Regions from separate parts of the Lysinibacillus sp. A4 genome, predicted to be linked through region 1. Evidence: riboswitches for the same ligand, from Rfam matches in the RefSeq annotation. Region 1 holds a riboswitch; the other holds the start of a gene.
What was found. Region 1 has a riboswitch for cyclic di-GMP ahead of NY607_RS20875 (methyl-accepting chemotaxis protein). Riboswitches for the same ligand answer to the same signal wherever they lie in the genome.
Positions count from the first base shown of each region.

Region 2: it holds a riboswitch for cyclic di-GMP, as region 1 does, so the genes downstream of both, NY607_RS11030 (amidase) here and NY607_RS20875 (methyl-accepting chemotaxis protein) in region 1, are expected to answer to the same signal.

Region 1 covers NZ_JANWTB010000013.1:37,806-53,031, forward strand. Annotated here, with positions in the region: gene NY607_RS20825 (bile acid:sodium symporter family protein) at 1-15, shown strand, start outside; gene NY607_RS20830 (tRNA dihydrouridine synthase) at 325-1,293, shown strand; gene NY607_RS20835 (RNA polymerase sigma factor) at 1,558-2,052, shown strand; gene NY607_RS20840 (zf-HC2 domain-containing protein) at 2,039-2,698, shown strand; gene NY607_RS20845 (YflT domain-containing protein) at 2,925-3,245, opposite strand; gene NY607_RS20850 (trypsin-like peptidase domain-containing protein) at 3,536-4,873, shown strand; gene NY607_RS20855 (MFS transporter) at 5,177-6,373, shown strand; gene NY607_RS20860 (alpha/beta-type small acid-soluble spore protein) at 6,444-6,647, opposite strand; gene NY607_RS20865 (YehS family protein) at 6,833-7,327, shown strand; gene NY607_RS20870 (hypothetical protein) at 7,469-7,663, shown strand; cyclic di-GMP riboswitch class I at 7,875-7,960, shown strand; gene NY607_RS20875 (methyl-accepting chemotaxis protein) at 8,067-9,818, shown strand; gene NY607_RS20880 (SDR family NAD(P)-dependent oxidoreductase) at 9,808-10,560, shown strand; gene NY607_RS20885 (sodium:solute symporter family protein) at 10,582-12,072, shown strand; gene NY607_RS20890 (hypothetical protein) at 12,210-12,884, shown strand; gene NY607_RS20895 (methyl-accepting chemotaxis protein) at 12,941-14,635, opposite strand; gene NY607_RS20900 (M23 family metallopeptidase) at 14,898-15,226, opposite strand, start outside.
Region 2 covers NZ_JANWTB010000004.1:472,159-487,384, reverse strand. Annotated here, with positions in the region: gene meaB (methylmalonyl Co-A mutase-associated GTPase MeaB) at 1-1,028, shown strand, start outside; gene NY607_RS11070 (BrxA/BrxB family bacilliredoxin) at 1,190-1,630, shown strand; gene NY607_RS11065 (aromatic acid exporter family protein) at 1,783-2,793, shown strand; gene prli42 (stressosome-associated protein Prli42) at 2,816-2,911, opposite strand; gene mce (methylmalonyl-CoA epimerase) at 3,037-3,450, shown strand; gene NY607_RS11050 (acyl-CoA carboxylase subunit beta) at 3,456-5,003, shown strand; gene NY607_RS11045 (hypothetical protein) at 5,110-6,063, shown strand; gene NY607_RS11040 (M20/M25/M40 family metallo-hydrolase) at 6,198-7,313, shown strand; gene NY607_RS11035 (chemotaxis protein CheW) at 7,337-7,825, shown strand; cyclic di-GMP riboswitch class I at 7,963-8,054, shown strand; gene NY607_RS11030 (amidase) at 8,098-8,979, shown strand; gene nspC (carboxynorspermidine decarboxylase) at 9,025-10,164, opposite strand; gene NY607_RS11020 (saccharopine dehydrogenase family protein) at 10,161-11,390, opposite strand; gene NY607_RS11015 (hypothetical protein) at 11,836-12,042, opposite strand; gene NY607_RS11010 (methyl-accepting chemotaxis protein) at 12,245-13,957, shown strand; gene NY607_RS11005 (tetratricopeptide repeat protein) at 14,063-14,791, shown strand; gene NY607_RS11000 (LysE family translocator) at 14,906-15,226, shown strand, end outside.

The DNA.
Region 1 (15,226 bases):
AGAACTCAAATATAGAAAGTAAATATTTGAGTTCCACCCGATAGTAGTGCAGTCATATTATCTATTTTGTTTAAATCCACCTCACAAATGGATCCATTCGAAAAAATATAGAAATGAAAATTAGGTATAATAAAAGTAGATGAGGTAGAAACAATCTATACCATCTACTTTTTTGTTTGTTAAAATACCATTTAGGACTGATTTTCGTTAAAATAAACATTGTTGATTTTTGCATTAGCTAATGAGATAAATGTAACATTTGACTTTATAATTTTTAACTGAGAGCATGGAGTTTTATCCATAGTGAGAGGATTTGGAATTAACATGATAGATAATTTTTGGCGTGATTTACCACGACCATTTTTTGTATTGGCACCGATGGAAGATGTGACAGATGTTGTGTTTCGTCACGTTGTAAGTGAAGCAGGTCGACCAGATGTGTTTTTTACTGAGTTTACAAATTCCGATAGCTACTGTCATCCAGAGGGAAAGAAAAGTGTGCACGGTCGTTTGCTCTTTACAGAAGATGAGCAGCCAATGGTAGCACATATTTGGGGAGATAATCCCGAATATTTCCGTGAAATGAGTATTGGCATGGCAGAGCTAGGTTTTAAAGGCATTGATATTAACATGGGCTGCCCTGTACCGAATGTAGCATCAAGAGGGAAGGGGAGTGGCCTTATTCTCCGACCAGATGTGGCCGCAGAATTAATTCAAGCAGCAAAAGCGGGCGGACTGCCTGTTAGCGTGAAAACACGGCTTGGCTACAAGGATGTAAATGAGTGGGAGGATTGGCTAACGCATATATTAAAGCAGGATATTGCGAACCTTTCGATTCACCTACGAACAAGAAAGGAAATGAGCCTAGTAGATGCGCATTGGGAGCTTATTCCGGAAATCAAAAAACTTCGTGACCGTATTGCACCTAATACGCTACTGACGATCAATGGAGATATTCCTGACCGTCAAACGGGACTCCAACTAGCTGAACAATACGGGATTGATGGCGTGATGATTGGACGAGGTATTTTTAAAAATCCTTTTGCTTTTGAAAAAGAGCCAAAAGAGCATAGCAGTAAAGAGTATCTTAATCTTTTAAGACTGCAGCTCGATCTTCAAGATCAATACGCGGAAGAACTACCACGTTCCATCACAGGGCTTCATCGCTTCTTCAAAATTTATGTCAAAGGATTCAGAGGAGCTGGTGAATTAAGAAGTCAATTGATGAACACAAAATCAACGGATGAAGTGCGTGTATTGCTAGACAACTTTGAATCAAACAATATTGAATGACAATGAAATGATGGAACCACTAATAAAGTCAAGTAAATAACAGTAGAAATAGGAGCAAAGATTTGAGGATGAGATTTCCCTTTCTTTGCTCCTTTCAATTTATCGCTATTGAGGTTTTGTCAGATGCTAGGGGGCTCTTGTTTTTATGATTGTGAAAATAACAATATTGCCCCTGAATCATTTGTAGATTGGTAATCGAAAATAACATATTTTTGTAACGTAATTAAATTCTAAGAGTTATATAAGTGAAAGGGGTGAAAATAGGTGGACTTTGAGGAAATCTATCAGGAATACTTTAAAGAAGTTTATTTATATATCCTATCATTAAGTCACGATGAGCGCATAGCCGAGGAAATAACACAAGAAGCATTTTTTAAGGCATTAAAAGCAATAAAAAAATTTGATGGTTCTAAGGATATTCGAGCATGGCTTTTTACAATTGCGAAAAATACATATTTCTCACACTACAAAAGAAAGAAACGACAAGTAGATTCAGGTGCAGTAGAAGAATCAAGTATGGAAGTGCAAATTGTAAAGCATTTGATGAATGAAGAAGATGCCTTCATGGTTCATCAGTTTCTTCACTCGATGAATGAGCCATATAAGGAGGTCTTTTCATTACGTACTTTTGGAGAATTACCTTTTGAAAAGATAGGACGTCTTTTTGGAAAAAGTGCAGGGTGGGCAAGGGTTACCTTTTACAGAGCGAGAAAACAAATTATCGAGTATATGGAGGCGATGAATTATGAAAGAGATTAAATGCACAATTATTCAAGATGTTTTACCTCTGTATGTTGATGAGGTAGTTAGTGAAGATACAAAAGAAATGGTAGACGAACATTTACAGCATTGTGAAAAATGTCAAAAAGAATATGAAACCATGAAACAGGAACTTTATATCCCGGCAGAAAATAAGGCTTTTCAATTTAAAGAGATCAGTAAAAAATGGCGTAAGAAAAAAGTGATCATTTCCATTACTTCGGTTTTCATAACGGCACTTATTTTATTAGGGACCTATTTGTCTGTTTTCTATTATGAAACGGTTATTTCTTATTCGGAAGATTTGATCAAAATCGAAAGACAAAATGATCATCAGTTGGTTTCCCGATATTATGGCAAAAGCCGTGCAGGTGTTCACGGAACGTTTCCTATGGGAATTGAAATTGATGGAGAGAAAAAGATTGTGAGTTTTATTTATTATACAAAAACAGTGGCTGATTCGCCTTCGAGAAACCTGATTGATGATGAAAAGAGGCTTGGACAAGAAGATACCTTTGTTCTACCTGAAAGTGGAAATAACGATGCGGTATATTATGTGGAATTTGATTCAGAAGAGATGGTTCCTGGAGGAAAGGATTCTTGGGATTCAGTTTTAGAACGTGCAGTATTAATTTGGGAGAAATAAAATCTGATGGAAATCATATTTAGTTATTCCATTATCGGGTGCTTTTCCGTAATAAGGAAAAGTGTCATTCTTTATGAATAGGACCATATTGCTAAAGAAGACTCTTTAATGAAGAAGAAGAAAATTTTCTCGAGCAGATCATTGACAATAGTTGAAAGGCTATCTTGAATACAGAGACGAAGGTGTAAAATGAAACAAACCCGGGATTGGATTCCCGGGTTTGTTTTTACTTATTGGCAATTATGACCAATTTACCTGTATCCAGTTCCTTTTCGAATTGAGCAGCTTCCGATTCACTTAATCCGACAGAAGCTAACTTGTTGCGGAGTTCATCTCCACGGGAATTCACCAGGTTCTTCAGAGAAGTCAGGAACCCTTGCTCGCTAATACCAGCTTCTTCAGTCCCGAGTGCTTCGTTAATATCATCTTCACGTTCTTCATAGTGCGCAAAGATGTAAATGTTATCTCGAAGATATCCTTGCGCTTCTAATTTCTCCACTTCTTGTTTCGCCTGTACTACGTTTTCTACTGTCAATTTGACTGTCATTATTGATCCCTCCTATATATGTTCACATTCAATCTATTCCACTAAATTGAATGGATAAAACATCTTTTTAGTTTTTAATTATGTTAGAGTGGCATTAACAACTAATGGAATACTAATGAACAACTAGAAAACATTGGGGGTTGTTATTCTAAATCTTTATTCCAAAGCTACATCCAATTCTTTATAGAGTTGGGCTTTTTTGTTTGCATCAATAGAGGATTTAGAGAAACATCAGAGAATTGTATATAAGTACCATTATGTAATGACGTTCTTATAGGAGTTGTATGAAGATGATTGTGACAACTAGACCGTTAAAAATTAAATACAATAAATCAGCAAGTACTTTTCAGGAGTTTATGCAAATTCATCACCACAAACATTCTCTTACGAAGGAAGTAGTTTTTCTAAGATATATCGGTATACCTGATTCTGTAGATTTTTATAAAGATGAGATTCTAAAAATGGAGGAGTATTTCTCCAAGCAAAGCATTTTTTATTTACGGCTGCAGAAGCTTGAGGTCATTCGTAATAAGGAAGATGTAGATAGATTGACGGAAAGTTGGAGAAGGTGGCAGACTGCTGCTGAAAACAAGCAATTACTGTATAAGCTTTCTTTGTGTAGTAAATTAGCGAGTGATCAACTTGAATGGACAAAAAAGCTAAGCTTTTTACAGATGATTCAACTATTTAAAGAAAATCAGCCTTATCCTAATGAAACGTTGTTAAAAAATTTTGCCGTTAAATTTTTGTATTGGATGGATTATTATTTACCACAAATTTTTTCTGAGGAAAATCCAACGTCCCCAAAAATTGTTTTTATAGGCGACATTACGCAGCATGAATTACTATTTTTATATTTCTTATCGTCACTGGGGTGCGATATTTGTTACATGAATCCTAAAGGAGATATTGCCAATTTGTACCCTATAATAGAAGCGTCATCTACCTTACATATGTGTCGTCATTTCTATGAAAAAGAAATAACATTGCCTATTAAAAGTACTTCAAGACAATTGAACATTCCTGCTCAAAAAACGAATGCGACAGAGGAGTGGAGCTATGAGCAATTAGCCTCCTTAGCCACATCTGTTGTGATGATAAAGACCTTCGGGGAAGATGACAAGGTTTTATGCTATGGCTCTGGTGTCATTCTCCACCAAGATGGATATATTTTAACAAACTTGCATGTTGTGGGTGGTGGAAAATATTATTCTGTGCTCTATGAAAATGATACCAATGAGTATATTACTCATCAATTTGTGAAATATCATGATATGCATGATTTGGCTATTTTGAAGGTAGACAGAAGAAGCCACCCTTTACCTGTTAAAATGGATGGACAATTAGTTCGAGGGCAAAAAATTGTGGCGATTGGCAGTCCGTTAGGATTGTTTAATTCGATTTCTGATGGAATTGTTTCTGGTTTTCGTGATATACGGCAAATGTCTATGATTCAATTTACAGCCGCTATATCAAATGGCAGTTCGGGGGGTGCTTTATTGGATATGCATGGGCGCTTGGTAGGTCTGATTACAGCAGGCTTCGATGATGGTCAAAACCTTAATTTGGCTGTACCTGCCAATTTAATTTATCAGTTTGCTCAAAACTTTATAGAATTACCGAGTTGAATTTCCACTATTCGACCATTGCTTTTTCTTTCTTAATCTTATAGAATGTAGAACGGTATAAATGAACGATATATAAATCCTTTAATACGGTCCAGAGAGGCTGAAAAGGGCTATGTGATATTTTTAAGCTAATATCTTTGCTTTGTCATGCCCTTTTGTCCTCTGTGACGGAAGGGCTTTTATTATTGTTCCATACTCCTCTTTTAAAGGAAGTCCTGTGAGGCTTCAAAAGAGAATGGACAAGACAGTTATAATCCATTCACTAAAAGAGATCGACAACTAGAAAATTGGAGGCTAACAAGAATGGATTATCGTAAAAAAACCGTGGTCGCTTCAGTGGCAGGGCTAACGTTAGAAGGAATGGATATTATGTTTATTTCCTTTGCTATGACAATGATTATTGCAGAATTTAATATTGATCTTGCAACAGGTGGATTGATTTCATCCATCACGAATATTGGGATGCTACTGGGTGGTATTGTTTTCGGTGTGTTAGCAGATAAATATGGTCGAGTAAAAGTATTTACGTATACGATTATTTTGTTTGCCATCGGAACGGCCTTAACAGGTGTAGCAACAAGTATTGAACAAGTTTATGTTTATAGATTTATCGCTGGTTTAGGTGCTGGCGGAGAATATGGTATTGGGATGGCGCTTGTGGCGGAGGCTTGGCCAAAGAATAAACAAGGCAGAGCATCCTCTTATGTCAGTGTAGGTGCACAATATGGAGTCATTTTAGCCGCTTTATTAAGTGCTATTATTTTACCAACTTTAGGGTGGCGTGCATTATTCTTTGTAGGATTACTACCAGTTATTTTTGCCTTTATCGTACGTAAAAATATTGATGAATCACCAGAATGGTTAGCAGCGCAGAAACAACAAAATAATAAGGAAGAGAACGGGAAATTAGCACAATTATTTGCTTCACCTCGTATCACCATGACAACACTCTCCCTAATTCTAATGGCTACTGTTCAAATTGCAGGCTATAATGGTCTAATGATTTGGCTACCTTCGATGTTACAGAAATCGCAAGGTTTATCGGTTTCAAGCTCAGCATTGTGGACCATTAGTACCGCAGTAGGCATGATCATTGGAATGCTGACGTTTGGCAGATTTATGGATCGTTTTGGTGCAAAGCGAACGTTCGGGATCTTTTTAGTAGCCTCTGCATGTGCTGTATTCCTTTACTCGTTTGCAACAGGTGCAGTCGCGATATTAGTAGGCGGTGCGGTTGTAGGATTCTTCTCTAATGGAATGTTTGCAGGGTATGGTGCATTAATTAGTAGCTTTTATCCAGTACAAATTCGCAGTACAGCAACAAACACCATTTTTAACTTTGGACGAGCTATAGGTGGGTTTTCACCAATCTTTGTCGGCTTTATTTTACAAAGCTACGATATGACTGTCGTGATGATTTACTTAGCAGCACTGTATTGTATTTCCTTTATCGTTATGCTAACGCTTAAGAGCTCAGGGAAGGAATTGCAAACAGCATAATTTTATAGAGCACGAAAGAACGAATTCCAATTATGTAAATGGGATTCGTTCTTTTCATATTAGTATTTAATTATAATAAACCTTTTGAACGTTTTTCAGCGATTTCAACCAGGCGTTTTGTGATCTCTCCTCCAACGGAACCATTTGCGCGAGAAGATGCTTCTGGTCCAAGCTGAACGCCAAACTCTTGTGCAATTTCATATTTCATTTGATTGACAGCCTCATGTACTCCAGGTACTAGAAGTTTATTTGAACTGCGGTTATTGTTAGCCATTGTTCTCACCTCCTTGACCTTAGAATGGTTGCGATGAAATTTTTCATACATTTAAAAAGTAGGAAATGCACACGCTATTTGCTAACAACAACAACTTGTGGAAAGCTAGCAATAATCAGCAAACTCTCTGTTATAATTAAGCCTGGCTCTTTACTATATAAGGTTAATTAAAGGAGGAACATATAATGACAAATAATGATATCTTAATTCGTTTACGCTATGCGTTCGATATAAAAAATGTAGATATGGTAGAAATTTTTAAACTTGGTGGCATGGATTATACAAAGGAAGAAGTATTAAATATGCTGATTAAGATTAATGATGAGGAAGAAGCACCAGAGGAATACATCAAATGTAATAATAAAATGTTAGAGGCATTTTTAAATGGATTAATTACTTTTAAACGCGGGCCTCAGAAACCACGGGAAGGACAGGCGGTTGGATCGTTACCTGTGTCAGGTAAAGAAAGCCCAAATAATATGCTACTAAAGAAAGTGAAAATTGCTTTAGCTTTAACAACCGAGGAGATGCTTGAGATTTTATATGACGGCGGTATTAAAGTCACAAAAGGTGAATTAGGTGCTATTTTAAGAAATCCAAGTCATCGTAATTATAAAGAGTGTGGCGATTCATTCGTACGAAATTTTTTAAGGGGCCTAACATATAAATATAGAGCATAATGCACAATGGATATCAATCATAAAGTGCCATTTTTTTCTTTAAAACTCGTTGACAATTTGTGACGAAATTGTGTACAATGAATTTATCACAAAATGTTCACAAAAAAGATGAAAAATGTTCACAAACAAAGGGGTGCTTGTATGATTTATTTTGACATCTTATTAGTAGCTATTGCATGTATTACAATGCCTTTTATTGTTGCAGTTATGTTAGATATTTTTTATGCAGAACGAAAAAAAGTGCGCTTTTCATTACGTCGTACTTCCGTATGGTATATCGCTATGTTTGCGTTATCCTTCATACCATCCGTATTACTTGTCACACAAAACGTATAATTTATTCAAACACTTAGGGGTAAGTGAATTGAAAGTTGACGGCTACAACGCTAATTGAGGTTGTAGCTGTTTTTATTTTGTCCCATAGATGAATAAAACCTTCATAATTAAGTAATTTATATAATTATTAATGAAGGAACAGCTAGTATAAAATATGTATGTTTTAAGTAGAGAGCATTGACTACTTTTACCTACTGTGTTAATTTTGGTAGGGAAATATAGGCAAATTTACTGAAAAGTAGAGACGCAAAGCTACAGGTCTAAGGCAATAAATGCTATGACGGCTGGGTTGCAAAAGAGTGCTAGTTGTATCATCTTCATTCTAGTTTTTGTTCTTTTATGCCTATTTCTTTTGAAATAGGCATTTTTTTTGCAAGTAAAGTTCAAAGGAGGAAAAGGGGAAATGACGTTGTTAAAAAACACATCATTAAAAAATAAGCTTTTACTAACAGTCTCTATCGTTGTATTACTGCTTATCGCTATTATTACGACGCAAAGTATTAGTGAATTGAATAATCGGATGAATGTGGATTTGAAGCAAGAATTAAAAAGTGTTGGTTTATTAACAGCTATGAACTTAGACAGTGATGAAGTAAAAGATTTGCTGTCCGAAAAAGGGGAAACAAACGCAAAGTTTACAAAGATCCAAAAGCAACTTGATATGATTCAGGAACAGCAAGGTATTATGAGCTGGAGTTATATTTGGGATGTCAAGGATGAGGGTGGCGTCAATCCAATTGGTTATACCTCTAATCTAAATGAAGTCTATGAAGCTGGTGAAATTTTTACTGATTTAGCGGATGAACATGTAGAAACAGCAAAATTAGCTATTGAAAATAATAGTACAGAGGTAACTGATATTTTCGAGGATCCTTTTGGTTCTTGGAGAACGGTTTTTAGTCCTATTAAAGATGATAATGGCCAACTGATTGCCCTATTAGGGATTGATTACTCCGCTGATTATATCAATACGATTATTAAAACAAGTGTGATTAAGCAAATTGTCATTGCCATTATCGGCATTTTAATTTTATTAGTTTTAGTTTACATAATTATAGATCGACTATTAAAGCCACTGAAAAAAGTAGTGAACGTTGCCAATCAAGTGGCAAATGGTGAATTAATAGATGTTGATTTAGAGACATCGAAGGATGAGATTGGTAAATTATCTGAATCCATTCGTACAATGGTGGCTAATTTGCAACATATTATTTTAAACATACGCAATACATCCAATCACGTTTCTTCAGCAGCCAATCAATTAACGGTACATGCTGGTGAAACTTATAACAGCTCAACAAATATTGCACTAGACATGAATCAAATTACACAAAATGCTGAGGCCTCGATGACCATGACAGAGGAAACAGCTGCTGCTATGGAAGAAACGGCAACAGGTATTCAGCAAATTGCTGATTCTGCAAATGTAGCTGCGGAATCTTCTATTTCAGCATCACAGGCTTCTGAACGAGGCAATGAAGTTGTACAACAAGTTATTGCTCAAATGGAGTTAATTAATGATTCTGTTGAACAAATAGGGACAACCATTAATGGTCTACATGTTAATACGAAAAAAATAAGTGAAATTGTTAGCTTAATTACTGCTATTGCCGATCAAACAAATCTATTAGCATTAAATGCTGCCATCGAAGCGGCACGAGCAGGTGAACATGGAAAAGGCTTTGCCGTTGTTGCGGATGAGGTGAGACGCTTAGCAGAACAATCCTCTCAATCAGCAACAGAAATTTATAATTTAATTAGTTCTATTCAGTCTGATTCAAATGCTTCTATCACGGTTATGGAGAAAGGCAAAGAGGATGTTAAGGTAGGGATGGCATTTACCAATGAAGTAGGCGAAATCTTTAAAGAAATTCTTACTTCATCAGAAGAAGTAGCTAGCCAAATACGTGAAATTTCAGCAGCCTCACAACAAATTTCTGCATCCTCAGAGGAAGTGGCGGCATCTGTTAATAATATTAAACAATCTGCAGAGCAGTCAGCAGAATTCTCTTCAAATGTATCGAAATCTACACAAGAGCAATTATCTACCATGCAGGAAGTAAAGGATGCCTCTTCATCATTGGGCAAAACTGCAGAAGAGCTGCAAGGTCTTGTGGCAAAATTCAAATTGGAGAATGATCATAATGGACATTAATTTTACAGGAAAAAATGTTTTAATTACAGGCTCTAGTAAAGGAATTGGTAAAGCAATTGCATTAGGCTTTGCGCAACATGGAGCCAATATTTTAATTAATTATATTGGGGATGAGCAAGAGGCAGAAGCTGTACGTGCAGAAGCAGAAAAGTGGGGTGTGAAAGCTTTAATATTCCACGCAGATGTTGCTAACTCACAAGAAGTACAAGCGATGCATCAATTTATGGACGAGCATCTCGGGGATCTTGATATTCTTGTAAATAACGCTGGATTTGCACAGGGTTCCAGTATGACAGATTTAACGGATGAGCAGTGGGACCGCATGATTAAAGTTCATTTATATGGCTGTTTCTATAATTGCCGTGAAGCAGCTAAAAGAATGAAGGAACGTAATACAGGGAAAATCATCAATATTTCATCTGATATTGGTAGCTTGGGTTGTGAAGAATTCACACATTATTCAGCTGCGAAGGGTGCTATTAATGCATTTACAAAGGCTTTAGCAAGAGAATTAGCACCTTCTATACTTGTCAATGCAGTTGCTCCTAGTGGAACATTTACGGACATTCTACGAGAGTTTGGCGATAACTATGTGGAGGAAGAATCCGCAAAATATCCATTAAAACGTTTAGCGCAACCAGAGGAGATTGCGAAAAGTGTATTATTTTTAGCCTCTAATCATGCTGACTTCTATACAGGTCAAATATTAACGCCAAATGGTGGGGTCGTAATGAACGGTTAATGGAAAACGAAGGAGTAAATAATGTTAAATATTATTATCTTTTGCTTATACTTATTATTTATCTATTACATTGGCTATAAAGGCTATAAGCGTGTCAACACAGCCGAGGATTTAATTGTTGCTGGCTGGAGCATGCCTTTATCCGTTGTAACGGGTAGTTTAGTCGCTGCTTTATTAGCTGCTCCCTTCTTTTTTGCAGCGGTAGGCTCTGGCTATACAAGTGGTGGCTTTGAAGGTTCGGCAACAATGGGTGGTTTAGGGACTTGTATGATTCTTGGCGCACTCATTTGGACCAAGCCATTACGACGTTTAAAGGGCTGGACATTAGCAGATTACTACGGTTTACGCTATGGCAGTAAAAAGCTAGGAGCCTATACAGGGGTTGTTATGGCAATTGCTTTTGGTGTTTTTAATGCAGCGGCATTAACAGTTGGTGGAACTTATATTATTCAGCAATTGTTGCAAATTGATTTTATACCTGCGGCGCTTCTATTTGTATCGCTAACGGCTATTTATTCAGTTATTGGTGGTTTATGGGCAGTTGCCTATACTGAAATCGTACAAGGTGCGCTTGCAGTGGCAGGCATTTTGGGTATCACCATTTTTATTTTGTTTTACTATCCAGACGTTACATTTAATCCTGAGTGGTGGAATATCAGTACATTATTTGAGAAGGCAGGAGCAGAATTTTGGACTTTGTATCTTGTACTAGCACTTGGAGATATCCCAGCAGTTGACCTTGGGCAGCGGGTAGCTGCTGCGAAAAGTCCGCGAGTGGCACAACGAAGTATGATTATTGCTGGTATTATTGTCATTGCAATTAGCTGGATTCCAGGGATGCTAGGGGAAGCCTTTAAGTCTATTTATCCTGAGAGCACAAACCCAGAAACATTGATGCTTACCTTTGCACAAGGTTATTTTCCGCCTATATTAGCAGCTATTTTCTTAACAGCTATGGCAGCCATGGGGATGTCTACAGTAGCTGCATGTTATGTAGCGACTTCAGGGATTGTGACAAAGAATATTTATTTAGATTTTATTAATCGTAATCCTGATCCTAAGAAGCTATTAAGATTTTCACGATCTATTATTCTAGCTAGTGCTTTATTAGGTTTAGTGCTAGCTGTAAGCTTCCAAAAAGTAATTGATTTAGCTTATTTAGCTTGGGATATTATATTCGTAACAATATTCTGGCCAATCGTTTTAGGACCATTTTGGAAACGTGTCAGTACACCCGCAGTTTGGGCAAGTATTTCCGTTGGCTTAGTTTATTATATTGTGACATCACTAACATTCGTACCTAGTCTGACAATCCAATCAGAAGGCTTCATAGGCCTATTAAATGAATTATGGCAGGCTCCTGTATTTTCGGGTGTTGTTATAACTGGTATCACAATTGTCGTGGTGAGCTTACTCGTGCCGCCATCTGAGCATGTTCTTGAGATGCATAAAATAGAAAAAGATAAAACATTAGATGACGTAAGTAGTAAAGAAGAGCTAATTGGTCGTTAAAAGCAAAAGCACGGATTCATTGTAAAGTTCAATGAATTCGTGTTTTTTATTAGAATGAAAAGATAGAATCAAGAATACTATTGCTAGTACATCATCTGAATTTTTCTAGTGATTATCTTGATAAAGGCGGGAATTGAATGAAAAATATTTTCTTCATTTTATTAGGGATTGTCTATCTTTATCTAGCAAATGCTATTGAATTAGTCATTATTAAGCAACTATTTTTTTTAATTGGGCTCGCTTTAGTCGGTCTAGGGAGTATCCGTTATTTAAAAGAGCGTTATATGGCCATACAAACTTTGACAGCCATGACGGAAGCTAGTGAGGAGGAGATAATGGCTATTCCTCATACACAATGTACAGTTTCCCATGATGCTTTAAATGCTTTACTGTTAAATGAACAGACAAACATGCTTATTTTCGCCCGAAGAGAAGCTTTAGACGAAGAACTAAAAATTATAGAGGTTCCATTTAACAGAATATATGAGGTGGCCATCATGGAAGATGAAGTATTTACGGTTCGAACAAAGAATCATCTAATGAGTGGTTCCTTACTTGCTGAAGCAGATGAAATAGAAGAAGAGGAGGTAGAAGAAGATACAATTTCACAGCTATCGCTAAAGTTAGTTGTAGATCATTTATCAGAGCCTATTCAAGAATATATGTTCATGGATAATAGTGAAGATCCCATATCAAAAGAGGAGGATGACTATAAAGAAGCCATAGAGCTTTGTGAGAAATGGTTTCAAAAGATAAGTGTTATTATTAAACGTCATGAACTGGAACGAGTGCCAATAAGTCATTGGCAATAAGAGAGAAGGCTATCTCAAAATAGAAAAATTTGAGATAGCCATTGTTGTTTAGATGATTAAATTTTAAATTGCTGTAGCTGTGTATTTAATTCTTCGGCCATTCCAGCAAGCTGATTTGCACTTCTAGCGATTTCATCCATTGTAGCGGCGGTTTCCTCAACAGTTGCTGTTGTTTGCTCAACGCCAGCTGCGGATTCCTGTGAAATGGAGGCCATATCATCAATAGAAGCATTAATGGTTTCCGAATTTTGAGCCAGCTGATTTAAATTCGTTGAAATCGTTGAAATATTATCAATCATATCCCCAACAGCATCAGAAATTTTTTCAAATGTTTTATTTGTTTCATCGAGCTGAGTGGTTCCTCTTTTTACTTCCTCATAGCCAGTCTGAAGGGCAGATGTTACAGTGCCAGTTTCACCTTGAATACGCTGGACAATTGTTGCAATATCCGTGACAGAGAACTGTACTTGCTCAGCAAGCTTTCGGACTTCATCTGCCACAACAGCAAAGCCCTTGCCATGCTCACCTGCTCGTGCTGCTTCGATGGCTGCATTTAAGGCAAGTAAATTTGTTTGGTTTGAAATATCATCGATAACGGACACAAGCTTGGATATTTCAGCAGACTGTTCATTTAAATTTTCCACCTTTTTCACAGAGTCTAATACAATTTCATTTATTGTAGCCATTTGTTTGGTAGATTGAACCATTAAACTTTTCCCTGAAACCGTTAATTGTTGAACATGACTAGAATGTTCGCTTAATTCAATGCCCTCCTGTGTAGTTTCATGAATGCTACGCTTAAATGCTGTCATTGTTTCTGCCAAATCACCTGTGGTAGAAGCTTGTGTTTCTGTACCCGATGCAAGCTCTTGCATGGTTACTGTAATTTGCTCAGTACCTGCTTGTACCTCATTCGATGATTGAGCAAGTTCTTCACTACTAGCTGCTACTGTTTCAGAAACCGTGTAGATAGACTGGATCGTTTGTTTTAATTTTTCGTTCATGTCATTGGCTGCTACCATTAACGTTCCAATTTCATCTCGTGTTTTTACAGGTAGAGGCTCTAGTTGTAAATTTCCATCTGCTAATTCTTTCATTCGGTCGGCTACGACTGTAACAGGTTTAGAAATGGTACTTGCTGTGATAATAGCAATAAGAATACCCGCTATAGTTAGAATCAAGCTAAAGGCGATACCAATTGTTCGATTCTCAGAGCTAGTTGATACGACATCGTTACCGACATCTGTAATGGCTTTAGCGCGTTCATCTGCCAGTTTTTCGTAACCATATCGCACTTTCGTTACGAGTTCATGTGTATCCATTAAATTTTCTAAAGCTAATTCTTTATTGCCCTTTTGGTAGATATCAAATACCTCTGTATTGACAAGGGTACTCCAATCTCGGGCAATTGCTACAAGTTGATCGCGTTCATCTGATTTTTCATATTTGTCTAGAATAGCGTTATTTTCCTCAGCCATTTTGCGATACTCATTAAATGATTCTTTGTATTTTTCGTCACCTGTCAACACATAATTTAACGCTGCAGATAGGCGGACACTCATAGAGAGTGCTAAATTTTTACTTGCATCTAAAACAACTAAATCTTCTTTCACTAAATCTTTTGCTTGTTTTTCCATATTTGTATTGGAATTGTAAGTGTAGGTTGTAAAGCTAACTACTAAAACTAACAAAAGAATAAATGCACTTAAAATTCGAGTTTTAAGTGTTTTAAACTTGATAATGCCTTTCATTTTCCCATCCCTTTACTATCTCATTGAGAAATTTTTTCAACACAAGTATTATTTTATAACTAATTATGCGTATTAATAAGCCTTTCGGTAGAAATATTTAAAAATAGTTTCTTAGTACAATGATATAATTATTTTCCTTTTATTAATAGTTAAATATATATAGATGTCTAACGACTGATTTATATATTTATGTAGAATTTCCTATGTAGAAAGAAAATGCACCTGAAGCAACATGCTTCAAGTGCCATAAGTAAAGGATTCTCTATTGTTTTTGACTTTTCGCCTTGCGCTCCCACTGTAGAAGGGAAGGATAAGGGTCAAAAGCCCATTCGGTTCTTCCATTAAATTTATAAATACCATAATGAAGATGTGGAGGGAATTTGCCAGATGTACCTTCTTTTCCATATCCAGAGCTTCCAACATAGCCAAGAACAGTACCAGGTTTTACAATTGTACCTACTTCAATTTCCTTATGATAGCTACCAAGGTGGGCATAATAGTGGTAGGAATTATGATTGTCCCGAATACCAATACGCCAGCCACCAAATTGATTCCATCCTTTAACCTCCACTATTCCATAAGAGGTAGATA
Region 2 (15,226 bases), on a different contig from region 1:
GGATGCAATATGGTACACCCAAAAAGTTCCGAAAGAAAAAGGCAGACACTCTAAATGTAGGAGAGCTTGCACAACAAGTACGTGCGGGCTCTCGCACACATTTATCAAAAGCCATTACCCTCATTGAAAGTTCAAACGCTACCCATAAAGTACAGGCACAAGAACTATTGCAGGAGCTTCTTCCACATACAGGCAATAGTATCCGAATTGGCATAACAGGTGTGCCTGGGGCAGGAAAAAGCTCATTCATAGAGGCTTTCGGTACTATGCTTTGTGATATGGGGAAACGAGTTGCTGTTCTTGCCATTGATCCAAGTTCTTCTCTATCGGGAGGAAGTATACTTGGCGATAAAACGCGTATGGAAGAGCTCGTTAAGAAGCCTAGTGCATTTGTGCGTCCATCGCCATCGGCAGGTACCCTAGGGGGTGTTCACAAAAAGACACGAGAAACCATGTTAGTTTGTGAGGCAGCAGGCTATGATGTGATTTTAATTGAAACAGTGGGTGTTGGACAAAGTGAAACCTATGTCCGTGGCATGGTTGACTTCTTCCTGCTTCTTGTTTTAACAGGAGCGGGGGATGAATTGCAGGGCATGAAAAAAGGCATTATGGAATTAGCAGATGCAATTGTCGTGCATAAGGCGGATGGTGATAATGTACGTCTAGCTAAAAAAACGGTTGCAGAGTACAAACAAATTTTGCACTTTTTACAGCCTGCTACACCTGGTTGGATGTCAACTGCCATGCCTGTTAGTTCACTAGAAAATCGAGGACTTGATAAGGTTTGGGAAACAATTGGGGAATTCAAGCAAATCGTAGAAGCAAATCACTATTGGGCTACTCGACGCCAGCAACAAACAAAAGAGTGGTTCCAATCGATGATTACCGATCATTTAATAGATCTCTTTTATGGAAACCCGCAACGTAAAGCACAAGTACAACAGCTTGAACGTCAAATTTTAAGTGGACAGTTGACAGTTACACAAGGTGTGGATCGTTTATTTAGCGAGGAGCAGGAAGACAAGTAAACGAGTCTTATTGAAATCGTAGTAATTTCAACTGAAATGTGTTGAGCAAGTAGGTGCACAAATTGCTTGCAAACTGCTATGATAAGAGATGGATAAGCGTCAAAAATCTACTATCTGAAATATAACTAAATTGGCGCGAACTTGAAAGGAGCTATCGCTATATGAATATGGATTACGATTTATTTATGCAGGAAATTTTAAAAACAGCACGTGCTGAAATTGAGGCAGCTGGTTATGAACAATTAACAACACCAGAAGCTGTAGAAGAGGCGTTTGCTCGTCCAGGTACAACATTAGTAATGGTGAACTCAGTGTGTGGTTGTGCGGGTGGTATCGCTCGTCCAGCAGCAGCACAATGCGTTCATTATGATAAACGTCCAGACCATTTAGTAACAGTGTTTGCAGGGCAAGATAAAGAGGCAACTGCAGCAGCGCGTTACCATTTTGGAGAAGATCATCTACCTTCATCACCATCATTCGTTCTATTAAAAGACGGACAAGTTGTCGCAGAAGTGGGACGCTATGAAATTGAAGGGCATGACCCAATGTCAGTTGTGACAAATTTACAAGCAAACTTTGAAGAATATTGTGACGAGCTTTAAGTCTATTCTTGCATAAGAAAAATCATTTTCAATCAAGTAGAAAAGCCTCATAGATCATGCTATCTATGTAGGCTTCCTACTGATCCTCATGTATAGGTAGTTTCATTATTATTAAAATTTTTGTAATATTGGCTAAATAATTAGCTGAATGAGTGAAGAGTACTAAAGGATGGGAGGCAGTCGGCCTGAAGAAGTTTTCAATCGGCTATCGAACTTTAAAAACAGCAATTGGTGCGGCCATCGCTATTGCCATTGCACAGTATTTTGATTTAGCCTCATATGCATCTGCTGGTATTCTAACCATATTATGTGTGCAGCCAACAAAAAAGAAATCCATTTATGCAGCCTATACACGATTGGTTGCAAGTATTGTAGCAATGCTTTTTGCCTTTGTAAGCTTTGAGTTATTTGCTTATCATCCACTTACACTAGCAGGCATGCTTATACTCTTTATTCCTACTATTGTATCTTTAAAGGTTGCGGATGGATTTATCTCCAGTGTCGTGATTATTATGCATATTTACGCTGCTGAAGGTTATTCATTAACACTTGTTTATAATGAATTAGCGTTGATGGCTATCGGTTATGGAACAGGGATTGCCATTAATATGTATATGCCAGACATTCAAAAGGAATTAAATTACTACAGAGTCAAAATAGAGGAGCTATATAGTAAGATTTTTTTAGAAATTGCCAGCTATTTACGGCAAGGAGATACGTTGTGGAACGGCCAAGAAATTATCGATGCAATCAAAGCACTAGAAGAGGCAAAATCATTAGCGTTTAAAGATGTTCAAAACCATTTTACAAGACGTAAAAATGATTACTATGTATATTTCGATATGCGAGAGCAGCAGCTAGAAATTATCGAAAGAGTGCTACCCAAAGTGACGACATTACCTGTTATAGTACAAGAGGCTGAAATTGTGGCAGATTTTTTACAAGACCTAGGTGAGCATGTTCATTCGGGGAATACGGCTAGTCAGTATCGCGAAAAACTCGAACATGTTAAGCGCGATTTTTCTCAGCTTCCTTTACCACAAAGCCACGAGCAATTTATCGCTCAGGCAGCCCTCTATCAGTTTATAGAGGAAATGGACAGGTATTTAGAAATAAAGCAGTCATTTAAAGGGTTAAAGGCTAAAAAAGAGCGCCCACAGTAGTGTGGACGCCTCGTGCTTTGCCTTAAATTATCATAGATAATCCGAATGCTAGAGATGAGATTAGCATAATTGCGATCATACTATAAATAACGACTTTTTGAAATTTTTTATTACTCATATGCTCGTTCGCTCCTTCTTTTCTTATAAATAGTTTAGCAAATCTGAAAAATTTCTCAAGTAGTAGAGTTTTGACAAAAAAGTCTGTAAAATAGAGTATGTACCATAACAGAAGGAGATGTCACCATGGAGAAAGTAGACCATATTGGGATTGCAGTGCGCGATCTTGATGAACGCATTACATATTATACAGAAACTTTGGGCTTAAAGTTGATGAAAGTGGAAGAAGTAGAATCTCAACAGGTTCGTGTGGCATTTATCGATGCAGGGAACGTGAAAATCGAGCTATTAGAACCAATGAGTGATAAAAGTGCCATCCATGGTTTTATTGAAAAACGTGGAGAAGGAATTCATCATGTTGCGTTTGGTGTGACGGGAATTCGTGAACGAATGGCAGAGCTTCGTGAAAAAGGTGTACGTCTCTTATCCGAAGAGCCAGGGCCAGGTGCTGGAGGGGCAGAGGTTGCGTTTATGCATCCTAAATCCTCATTTGGGGTGTTATATGAATTATGTGATAAAAGTGGAAAAGGGGATAAGTGATTAGTATGGATATGTTCGACAAAATCAATGACTTGTATGACCGTAAAACGGTAATTGAACTTGGTGGTGGCTATGATCGCATCGATAAGCAGCATGAGAAGGGGAAACTTACTGCTCGTGAGCGTATAGACTTGTTGCTAGACGAAGGTACATTTTTCGAAATCAACCCATTTATTACACATCGTACAGTAGACTTCGGCATGGAAAAAATGGAGGGACCTGGTGATGGTGTCGTAACTGGATTCGGTAAAATTAACGGACGTCCAGTATACTTATTCTCTCAAGATTTCACAGTGTTTGGTGGGGCGCTTGGTGAAATGCATGCGAAAAAAATGGCAACAGTGATGGATCTAGCTGCTAAAAATGGTACACCATTTATCGGCATCAATGACTCAGGCGGTGCACGTATTCAAGAGGGTGTTCTTTCATTAGATGGCTATGGTCATATCTTCTACCGAAATGCCATTTATTCTGGTGTGATTCCACAAATCTCTGTGATTATGGGACCTTGTGCTGGTGGAGCTGTTTATTCTCCAGCTATTACTGACTTTATTCTAATGGTGGATAAGACATCTCAAATGTTCATTACAGGACCTAAAGTAATCGAAACGGTAACAGGAGAGAAAATTTCTGCTGAAGATTTAGGTGGTTCGAAAGTAAATAATGCGGTCAGTGGGAATGCTCATTTCCGTGCTCCTTCTGAAGAGGCAGCGATTGATGAAATTAAAAAACTATTAAGCTACTTACCACAAAACAATAAAGAAAAGGCACCTCGTCAAGCTAGACCTGAAGGGGATGACTACCGTCCAGAAATCGTAGATACAGTACCAATCGAAACAACACGTCCATATGATGTACGTAAAGTTGTTGAGCAAGTAGTGGATGAAGGTTCGTTCATGGAAGTACATGCAGAGTTTGCTAAAAACGTAGTAGTCGGTTTTGCACGTATTGCTGGCGAATCAGTTGGACTTGTTTGTAACCAACCAAAAGTTCTTGCTGGTGGCTTAGATATCGATTCTTCTGATAAAGCTGCTCGTTTCATTCGTACTTGTGATGCATACAATATCCCAATCATCACATTTGAAGACGTTTCTGGCTTCTTCCCAGGTGTTAAACAAGAACATGGTGGTATTATTCGTCATGGTGCGAAAATTCTTTATGCTTACTCAGAAGCGACTGTTCCAAAAATTACAGTGATTTTACGTAAAGCTTATGGAGGCGCTTACGTTGCCTTAAACTCTAAATCAATTGGTGCTGACCTTGTATTTGCATGGCCAAATGCTGAAATTGCTGTTATGGGTGCTGCTGGCGCAGCTAACATCATTTTTGCCCGTGAAATTGCAAAATCAGATGACCCAGAAGCAACTCGTGCAGCAAAAATCGAAGAATATAAAGAGAAATTTGCTAACCCATATGTTGCAGCATCTCGCGGTATGGTAGACGACGTAATCGATCCACGAGATACACGTATCAAGCTGATTCAAGGACTTGATATGCTGTCAAACAAACATGAAACACGTCCAGAGAAAAAGCACGGTAATATTCCTCTATAATAGTCATACAAGCCTAGCAGCTCAAAAGTTGCTAGGTTTTTCATTGCCAAAAAGTGAAACATTTTTGTATGTCATCCGTACTGATAGATATGAGGAGTTGAGATGAATGGAATGGCAGCAATTACAAACAGAGCAAGAAAAGATTCATGCACAACTTAGAAAAGCATCTAGATTAAACGAACAAAATCAGTTAATTGATGGGCAAATTAAACATACACAACAGGAAATAGACACTCATACAGCAGCACTCCACCAAATTCGATCCAAACTTGATAAATTGGATGGTTTCTCGTTTATGAATATGATTCGTACATGGACAGGGCAACAAGATGAACTGAGGGCAGAAAAAATTGATAAGGCGGCAGTACTTGAATTAAAGCTGAATGAAGCAAAGAAAATGCAAAATGATTTAGCAGAGGACAACGTGCAAGTGATGAATCAGCTTGCCCAGATTGATGAAAATGCGCTACAGCAATCACTTCAACAGGTCTACCTTAAAAAGAAGAAGTATTTACAGATTCATGATGCTGCCCAAGCAGAAAGGCTAGAGCATTTAGCACATGAGGAAATGCTAACAAAGCAGCTCATTAGAGAAATTAAAGAGGCGGAGGAAGCGGGAGAAGTAGCTCTTACAAGGCTAGGGCAAGCAGCAGCTTCATTACATTCGGCCAATGGATATTCCACATGGGATACATTTTTTGGCGGTGGGCTGATTGCTACGCACTTAAAGCATGATGCACTCGATCAGTCTGAAAACTATTTACATAGTGCTCAAATTGCGTTACAACGGTTTCATAATGAATTATTAGATGTTCATGAAATGTCTACGAAATCGCTGCATATTGAAACAGATGGGTTTGTTAAGTTTGCTGATTACTTTTTTGATGATATTTTTTCAGCATGGTCTGTTCATTCTAAAATCTCGACAGCAAGGGAACAGGTCTCGCGTGTTCAAGATGATGTACATAATACGATTTGGCGCTTACAGGATAAACATAATAAAGCTGTCAACTACCTACAATCATTAGAAAAAGAAAAAGAGCTTATTTTCAATGACTAGGGAAAGTCTGAGATTTTTCTCAGACTTTTTATTTTGGTAGTATTGTTCAATGATTTCAACTCTTCTGACGTTGTGCTAAAATGATACATATACTATAACGTGGAAATACACGTAAACTAAGGGAGTTTTACAACATGACAAGTCGTTTAGTAGAAGAGTTTTTTGAGCTCGTACAAATTGATTCAGAAACAAAACATGAACAACTAATAGCACCAATTCTTGTAGATAAGTTAACTGCACTTGGATTTTCAGTGATTCAAGACGATGCACATACGCGTAATGGACATGGGGCAGGTAATATAATTGCCACATTAAAAGGCACATTGGATGTAGAACCAATCTATTTCACTTCTCATATGGATACTGTCGTTCCAGGAAAAGGCATCAAACCGTCTTTACGTGAAGATGGCTATATCGTATCAGATGGTACGACGATTTTAGGTGCCGATGATAAAGCAGGACTAGCTGCTCTATTTGAGATGGTCAAACGTTTGAAAGAGCAAAATATTGCACATGGCGATATTGAATTTATTATTACGGCTGGTGAAGAAAGTGGCCTTGTTGGCGCTAAAGAGTTAGATCCAGCTAACATTAAAGCAAAATATGGATTTGCGGTTGATAGCGATGGCAAAGTTGGTGGTATCGTGACAGCAGCACCATTCCAAGCGAAAATTTTCACAAAGATTATTGGAAAAACGGCACATGCAGGGGTTGCTCCTGAAAAGGGCATTTCTGCCATAACAGTCGCATCAAAATGCATTGCTCAAATGAAACTAGGTCGTTTAGATGAAGAAACAACAGCGAATATTGGGCGTTTTGAAGGTGGACAAGCGACGAATATTGTTTGTGACGAAGTGACAATCCTTGCAGAAGCACGCTCTATAGACAAAGCTAAATTGGATGCGCAAACAAAGCATATGCAAGATACGTTTGAACAAGTAGCTGCTTCTTTAGGCGCACGTGCAGAGGTAGAAGTGAAGCTAATGTATCCAGGCTTCCGTGTAACGGAATCTGATAAAGTAGTTCAGGTAGCTATGGCTGCTGCACGCAATATTGATCGTACACCGACACTAGGCATTTCTGGTGGAGGCTCAGATGCAAACGTCATCGCAGGCTTTGGTATTCCTACAGTTAATTTATCTGTTGGATACGAGGATATCCATACAACAAATGAAAAAATACCAGTAGAAGAACTTGAAAAATTAGCAGATTTACTAGTAGAAATCGTCAAAGAATCGGCGAAAAACTAACAGTCGAATAAGGATGTGACCCTATGGAAAGTGTCAAAGCAGTCGTTTTTGCTTGTGGGACAGAGGAGTATGCTGTGCCTGTGGAGCAAGCGATTTCAATTGAAAAATTAGAGCAAGTAACACCTATTCCTCATTTACCTAACTATCTTCTAGGCTTTACAAGAATTCGCGGTGAGCTTGTACCTGTTCTTGATTTTGAACGCATACTGTACAATCGTTCATCGAATACAGCAACTGCTCGTATCATTGTGTTGAATACAGATGTTGTTAATTATGGATTACTTGTTACAGAAGCACGTGAAATTCTTGATTTCGATGAATCAGTACTTCAGCAATTGGGTCTAGTCAATTATAGTAAAACACGCTATTTTACTGCGGTAGCTAATCTTGAAAATCGAATGATAACATATGTTGATCCAAAAATACTGGTTAATTCATTAGAGGGCATTCGAGAAATTATCGATTATTTACACAAAATGCTTGAAAATGAAAAGGAAAACGTAGAGGCTTAAGTACTCTACGTTTTTTTATGTTTGAATAGTAAATTTAACCTGTATTTTGTCGTTTTTACGTGATCATACATGTGACAATTATGCATTATACCTACAGACAAACAATTGCTAACCGCGTATGATAATGATTAAGAAAAAACTGAAAAAGGCAAACTTCACCGAAAGGGAGGGACGCAAAGCCATGAGTCTAAACACTATAATTTCAGTGCAAGATTGTCAGGTTGCCAGGTTCTGTTCTAGGGGCCGTGGCGAGTAGAATGGAGTTAGTTCGTATGAAGAGACAATTAAAAGTATGGACCGCACTAATCGTCATCATGATTAGTTCATTAGCTTTATCAAGTGGAAAGGTTGATGCCATGTCTATACAGGAAAAGGCTACATGGCTGTGGGATACATCCCTCATCATGGATGACCAAGAAAAAATATTATTATTTTTAGAACATAACGATGTCAATAAAGTTTATCTGCAAATCGATCAAGGCATAGCGAGCGATGACTATAAGCATTTTATTAGTAACGCTTCTGACAAAGGTATTCGCATTTATGCATTGGATGGTGCTGCAAGCTGGGTTTCAGCTGAGGGTAGTCGAAGCCAAGATGAATTGTTTAATTGGTTACATACATATAATGAGAATTCAACTGAATCTGAGCAATTTTCTGGGATTCACCTTGATGTAGAACCTTATTTAAATAGTGGATGGAACTTACATCAAGCACAAACGATAGAATCCTATCAAACACTAATAATGAAAGCAAGTGAGAAAGCGAGTCAGTTACAACTTACTTTAGAAGTAGATATGCCATTTTGGTTTGATGAAGTTCCGTATTATAATGAATTTGGAAAAGGGTTATTAGCTGATTGGGTCATTGACCATGTGGATAGTGTGACGATCATGGCCTATCGTGATGCTGCAAAAGATATTATCACTATTGTAGAACATGAAATCGCTTATGCTTCCACTATGAACAAATCAATTGTAATTGGTGTAGAAACAGGCGCTTCAGAGGAAGGGGTAAATATTACTTTTTATGATAATGGAGAAGCCTTTATGAATGAACAGCTTATACTTGTTCAGCAACATTTTTCAAATAATGACGCTTTTCATGGAGTAGCCATTCATTATGTGGAGAATTGGATGACTATGCGTCCATAAAAAAAGCCCTTCCAGTGTTAAACTGGAAGGGCTTTTCTATTGGTATTAGGACAGTCGACCACTGTAGTCCTCGAATTTAAATTCACGAATGATTTTAATACCTTCTTCATCATTATAAGAAACGATAGATGGTAGGTTGACACCGTTAAACATATGGTTTTTAACCATTGAATAATGAGCCATATCTGTGAATACAAGACGATCACCAGGTTTTAATGGCTGTTCAAACGAATAATCGCCAATCACATCACCAGCTAGACATGTTAGTCCGCCTAAGCGATATGTGTGTGCTAATTCATTTGCTTGTCCAGAACCTATAATCATTGGACGGTAAGGCATTTCAAGTACATCAGGCATGTGACATGTTGCTGATGTATCTAAAATAGCAAGATCCATTCCATTTTCTTGAATATCTAGCACCGTTGCTACTAAATAACCTGTATTAAGGGCTACTGCTTCACCTGGCTCAAGATAAACAAGCAGGTTATACTTTTCTTGAATATAATTAATGATGTTCACAAGTTTTTCTACATCATAATCATCACGTGTAATATGGTGACCGCCACCGAAGTTTAACCATTTCATTTGGTGTAAAACATCACCAAATTTTTCCTCAACTACTTCAATAATACGCTCTAATGTATCAGAATTTTGTTCACACATCGCATGGAAGTGTAAGCCATCGATACCATCAAGCTGTGATTTATCAAAGTTAGCCAATGTTGTACCAAGGCGAGAGTTTGTGTAACAAGGATCATAAAGAGCTGTTTCAATTTCAGAGTATTCAGGATTCACACGAATACCACATTCAATTGTTTTACCAGCAGATTTAACTTTATCCTTGAACTGAGCCCATTGGTTAAATGAGTTAAATACGATGTGATCCACATAGCCTAGAAGCTCGTCCATTTCATGCTCAATATAAGCAGGTGCATAAACGTGAACTTCTTTGCCCATTTTTTCATAGCCAAGACGTGCCTCATGCAGTGAGCTAGATGTAATGCCCGCTAAATATTCCCCTACTAGTGGGAATGTTGAATGCATAGAGAAGCCTTTAAGAGCTAATAAAATGCGGCAGCCTGTTCGATCTTGAATTGATTTTAAAAGCTCAAGATTCTTTGTTAATAATCGCTCATCCACTACATAAGAAGGGGATGGAACTTTTGAAAAATCAATTGGTTTCATCGGCTTAATTCCTTTGCATCTAAATCAAGGTCTAATAATTCTGGATTATGGCTTTCTTGCCATGGTAGACCCCATTTATTTAGTGCATCCATGAATGGATCTGGATTGAAATCTTCCACATTCCATACACCTGGTTTACGCCATTCACCGTTCATCACAAGCATTGCACCGATCATAGCTGGTACGCCAGTTGTATAAGAAATCGCTTGTGAACCAACCTCGTTGTAGCACTCTTCGTGGTCACATACATTGTACACATAGTACGTTTTTTCTTTACCATCTTTTAGACCGCGAATGATACAACCGATGTTTGTTTTACCTTTTGTACGTGGTCCAAGTGAAGCTGGATCTGGTAATACCGCTTTAAGGAAGTGGATTGGTTGAATCATTTGCCCTTCGAATTCGATTGGCTCAATTGATGTCATACCTACGTTTTCTAACACTTTTAAGTGTGTTAAGTATTTTTCAGAGAACGTCATCCAGAAGCGGATTTGTTTTAAACCTTTGATATTTTTTGCAAGGGATTCAAGCTCTTCATGGTATAGAAGGTAAATATCTTTTGGTCCGATTTCAGGTAGGTTATACACTTCTTTTTTCTCAAGTGGTGCAGTTTCAATCCACTCGCCTTCTTTCCAGTAACGACCATTCGCTGTAATTTCACGAATGTTAATTTCTGGGTTGAAGTTTGTTGCGAAATGATATCCATGATCTCCCGCATTGGCATCCACGATATCGATATAGTGGATTTCATCAAATTCATGTTTTTGTGCATGAGCTGTGAAAACGCCTGTTACACCTGGGTCAAAACCGCTTCCAAGTAATGCAGTTAAGCCAGCTTTTTCAAACTTCTCTTTATAAGCCCATTGCCATTTATATTCAAATTTTGCCGTTTCAGGTGGCTCGTAGTTTGCAGTATCCACATAGTGCACACCTGTCGCTAAGCAAGCATCCATAATCGTTAAGTCCTGATAAGGTAGAGCCACGTTAATCACTACATCTGGTCCGAAAGCTTTAATAAGCTCAATAACCTCTTCTGTATTGTCTGCGTCTACCTGTGCAGTATGAATTTTTGTTTTTCCGCCGTCTAGTTTTTCTTTTAGAGCGTCACATTTTGAAACAGTTCTACTTGCGATACAAATTTCCTCAAATACGTCCGAATTTTGAACACACTTGTGTACCACAACACTGGCAACTCCGCCAGCTCCGATAATCAATGCTTTACCCAATTGTCTACCCCCAAGTTCATATAAAGTATTGTCAAACAAGCTGATTATACAGAAAATTGATATACTACTCAATCATTGTTTTAAAATTTTCTACAAAAAAATTTATTTTTCTACAACAATTAGACGTATACGGAGGGGAATGCTTCGGAAAAGAAGGGAATCATGAATAAATCTACAACGCCATTTTAGTAAAAATTGAGGAAAATAGCTGTTGTATAGACCTAAATAATTGGTGACGTTACATCAGAACTCATCCTAGATACATCGACATCAAGTAAAAATTTTTCTCAATGAATGTTATGACCTAGTATCTCTTCCGATTGACTATTTGATTCCTGTTACTAAATCATTCCTACTGACTTTACATAAAAAAATCCCTCTATAGAAAGGGAAGGAACCACATTAATCGTGCTACATGTATCTATATACTGGAAAAAGATACATATTATTTCAGAAAACGATTGGATACTTGGTGTTTTTCTTCCCCCCATATATAGAAGAAAACCACAAGCAAAGTACTAAAAAAACCCATCACAAGAGCATACGTACTGAGGGCTACTTCCATTTGACTTTGCATGGCATAAATAAAAATGGCCCCTATTGTTAAGAAGTTTCCTGTAACAATCGATATAAGATGAAAGCGTTTATTCATAGCAAGCCCTCCTATTAGATGAATTGGTAATGCTCAGGATTCAAGATAATTAACTTCAATTATCGCACAATTCAGAACTTTTTCCAATGTTTTTATCTTACTAGAATAATTAAAGATGCTTTTTTAATACATCTTTTTGTAGTATGATGAAAAACAACAGGAATATTCATAGATTATTACAAGAAAGGGGAGAGGATGGATCGTGAAATTACGCAATTCATTAACTTTTCAACTTGGGACGATTATCGCTGGTATTTTAGTGGTGATGCTAGGGATTACTTCGTTCGCTACATACATAACTGCTTACAATAAACTTTATGATGCTGCTGGTGTTGAGGCCTATGGCTGTGCCAATATCACGACAGGTTTGATCAATCCGCAACAATTGGACAAGGCCATTCAAGGCGACAAGGCTGTACAGGAAAGCATTGGGAAAGATTTGAACTGGACAACAGGTCATAAAGATATTTTCCAAACACAATATATTTTATCGTTGGATGGCACATTATTAGCGCTTGATGATCATTTGGCTGAAAAAGGCTATACCCCTGGTGATCAATTTTATTTAGATAAAGAAGCTATTGATATGTTGCTTACACATAAGCATCCAACATACTCACAGCCTTATACCTATGCAGGGATGGACCGTTTATCTGGTTATGCCCCTATTTTTAAAGACCATGATTCCAGTAAAGAGATTATTGCCATTAGTGTCATCGACTTTGATGCCAATATTGTTAAGGAGCGAACTTGGGATGTTGTACGGAATGGGATTTTAATTAGTATTTTCCCTATGCTAATTGCTTCCATTATTACAGGCTTTTTAATCCGTCGTAAAGTAAGACCGATTAGTGTGCTGATTCAGCAGGCGAAAGAAATTGCCAATGGTAATTTAGCTGTACCTGAAACAAAAATAAACAGTAAAGATGAAGTAGCAGATTTAGCGAATACATTAAATCGAATGACAGCTAATTTACAAAATATGATTATGACGATGCGTTCCACTTCTAATACTTTAACGAATAATGCAGATGAAACCGCTTCCACCTTGAACGATATGAGTAATACCATTCAAGGTGTCGCCAATAATATCGAAGAGGTAACAAGTGCCGTGACGGCAGGGATGCATCATGCTGAAAATGCGACAGATGTTCTTACTTCTTTAGCACAGGACCTTCAAATGATTCAAAGCAATGCCAATAACAGTGCTGATAATGCTCGACAAACGATGGAATTAGCAACAGAGGGTGAGCGACTAGCAAAAGATATAAGCAGTGATATGGCATTAATTCACAGCGGATCAGGTGAGGTACGACAAACAGTAGAAAACTTGGTTACATCTGCAACCAAAATTCAAACGATTACAACGTCTATTGCGAACATCGCATCACAAACAAATTTACTAGCACTGAATGCTTCCATTGAAGCGGCTAGAGCAGGAGAGCATGGCAAAGGCTTTGCTATTGTTGCTGAGGAAGTACGGAAGCTTGCTGAACAATCTAATCAAGAGGTATTGCAAGTTGAACAGCTGATTCAGGATATAATGAAGCATGTGCAGCAGGTCATGTCATCTACGAATGATAATACGCAATATATTGAAAAAGGAACAGAGACAGTGCGTCTAACCGCACAATCTTTAGGAAATATTTCTACAGCAGTGGCTGCAACAGTAGAAGAAATGATTACCATTTCTAATGCTATGACCGCTGAAAACGAAAAATCTACACGTATTGTGCAGATGATTCAACAATTAACAGAATCTATTCGTGATATAGAAGAAACGATGAATATGATTACTGTCGCAGCACAGCAAACAACTGCAAGCATTGATGAGGTGGCACATGGCTCTAATGAAACAAATCACATGGCACACACACTCGAACAACATGTAAAGGCGTTTAAATTAAAAGAATAATAGAAAGATTAGGACATATTGGCTTTTGCTTATACTACTTAAATGGTAAACTAGCAATAAGATTTTTCTTTTGCGAAGGTGAGGATTTTAATGGTGGTAAAACAAATGAACGAGCAAGTTCAACAAGTCAATGACTTATTTTTGAGTGGTCAAGTAAAGGAAAGTTATCAACTAGCTAAAGAAATATTGGGCAATGATACAGCGATCGCAGAAGAGGCCTATCAAGTCATTCAGCAGCATGTGGCAATGCTAGAGGCAAATGGGTATGCAAATATGCCTCAGCCTACTGATGACAAAGCAAAGCAAAGTAAGGAACGTACAGATGGTTCGTATCCAGAACGAGATGTTCTCGCAGCTTATATAGGTAGTCAGGATGATGAGCAATTTGGTAAAGTGGTCGATGAATTATTAGCAGGACCTATAGAAGCGCAGGCGAACGCCTATTATACAATGGCAGAATATTATGTCCTTGCAAAAGAACAGGACAAGGCATCAGTGCAGTATGCGGAGGCAATCAAATTGCAGCCCAATAAGGCATTGTATTGGGGAGCATTTGCACAGTTTTTAAATCGCCACGAAGGTAGCCCTTATTTGGCATTAAGACTGATTGAAGAAGCAATACTCCTAGATGGAATGAATCCTCGTTGGCACTATATTCAAGGTAATATATTTTTCCAGCTAGTAGCAGCGACAAAAAATTTAAGTTATTTGCCTGCCTTGGAAGAAGCGTGGGAGAAAGCTAAAAAACGTTGTACAGCTAAGCAAATCTCATTGAAATTGGATTTGGAGAAGTCAAAAGATTTGTTAGCACAATGGAAAAAGCAAATGCTCTAACAGGTAAAAAGACATGTATCTTTTAATAATTATTTCCTTTCAAGTATAATTATGCTATAGTGAAACCATAAACGGACGTATGAAGCTTATCGATGACATGAAAGAAGTGTTTTTTTGAGTTTATATGTAGCGTATGTATTGGTAGGACTTGCCATTGCCATGCCTGTAGGAGCTATTACAGTAGAAATGACAAAGCAAGGACTCAAAAATGGTTTTATGCACGGCTGGGCAGTTGGACTTGGTGGCATGACCATTGATATTGTATTGGTTTTTGCTTTGTATATGGGACTAGCTTCCATCTTGGCTATGCCTTTAATTCAACTACCTATGTGGATTATTGGAGCGGGCTTTTTATTCTTGTTAGGCTATGATTCTATCAAGAACGCTGACCATGATATTACATTGGCAGGAGAAAAAGTAACCAAATCGTTTTTT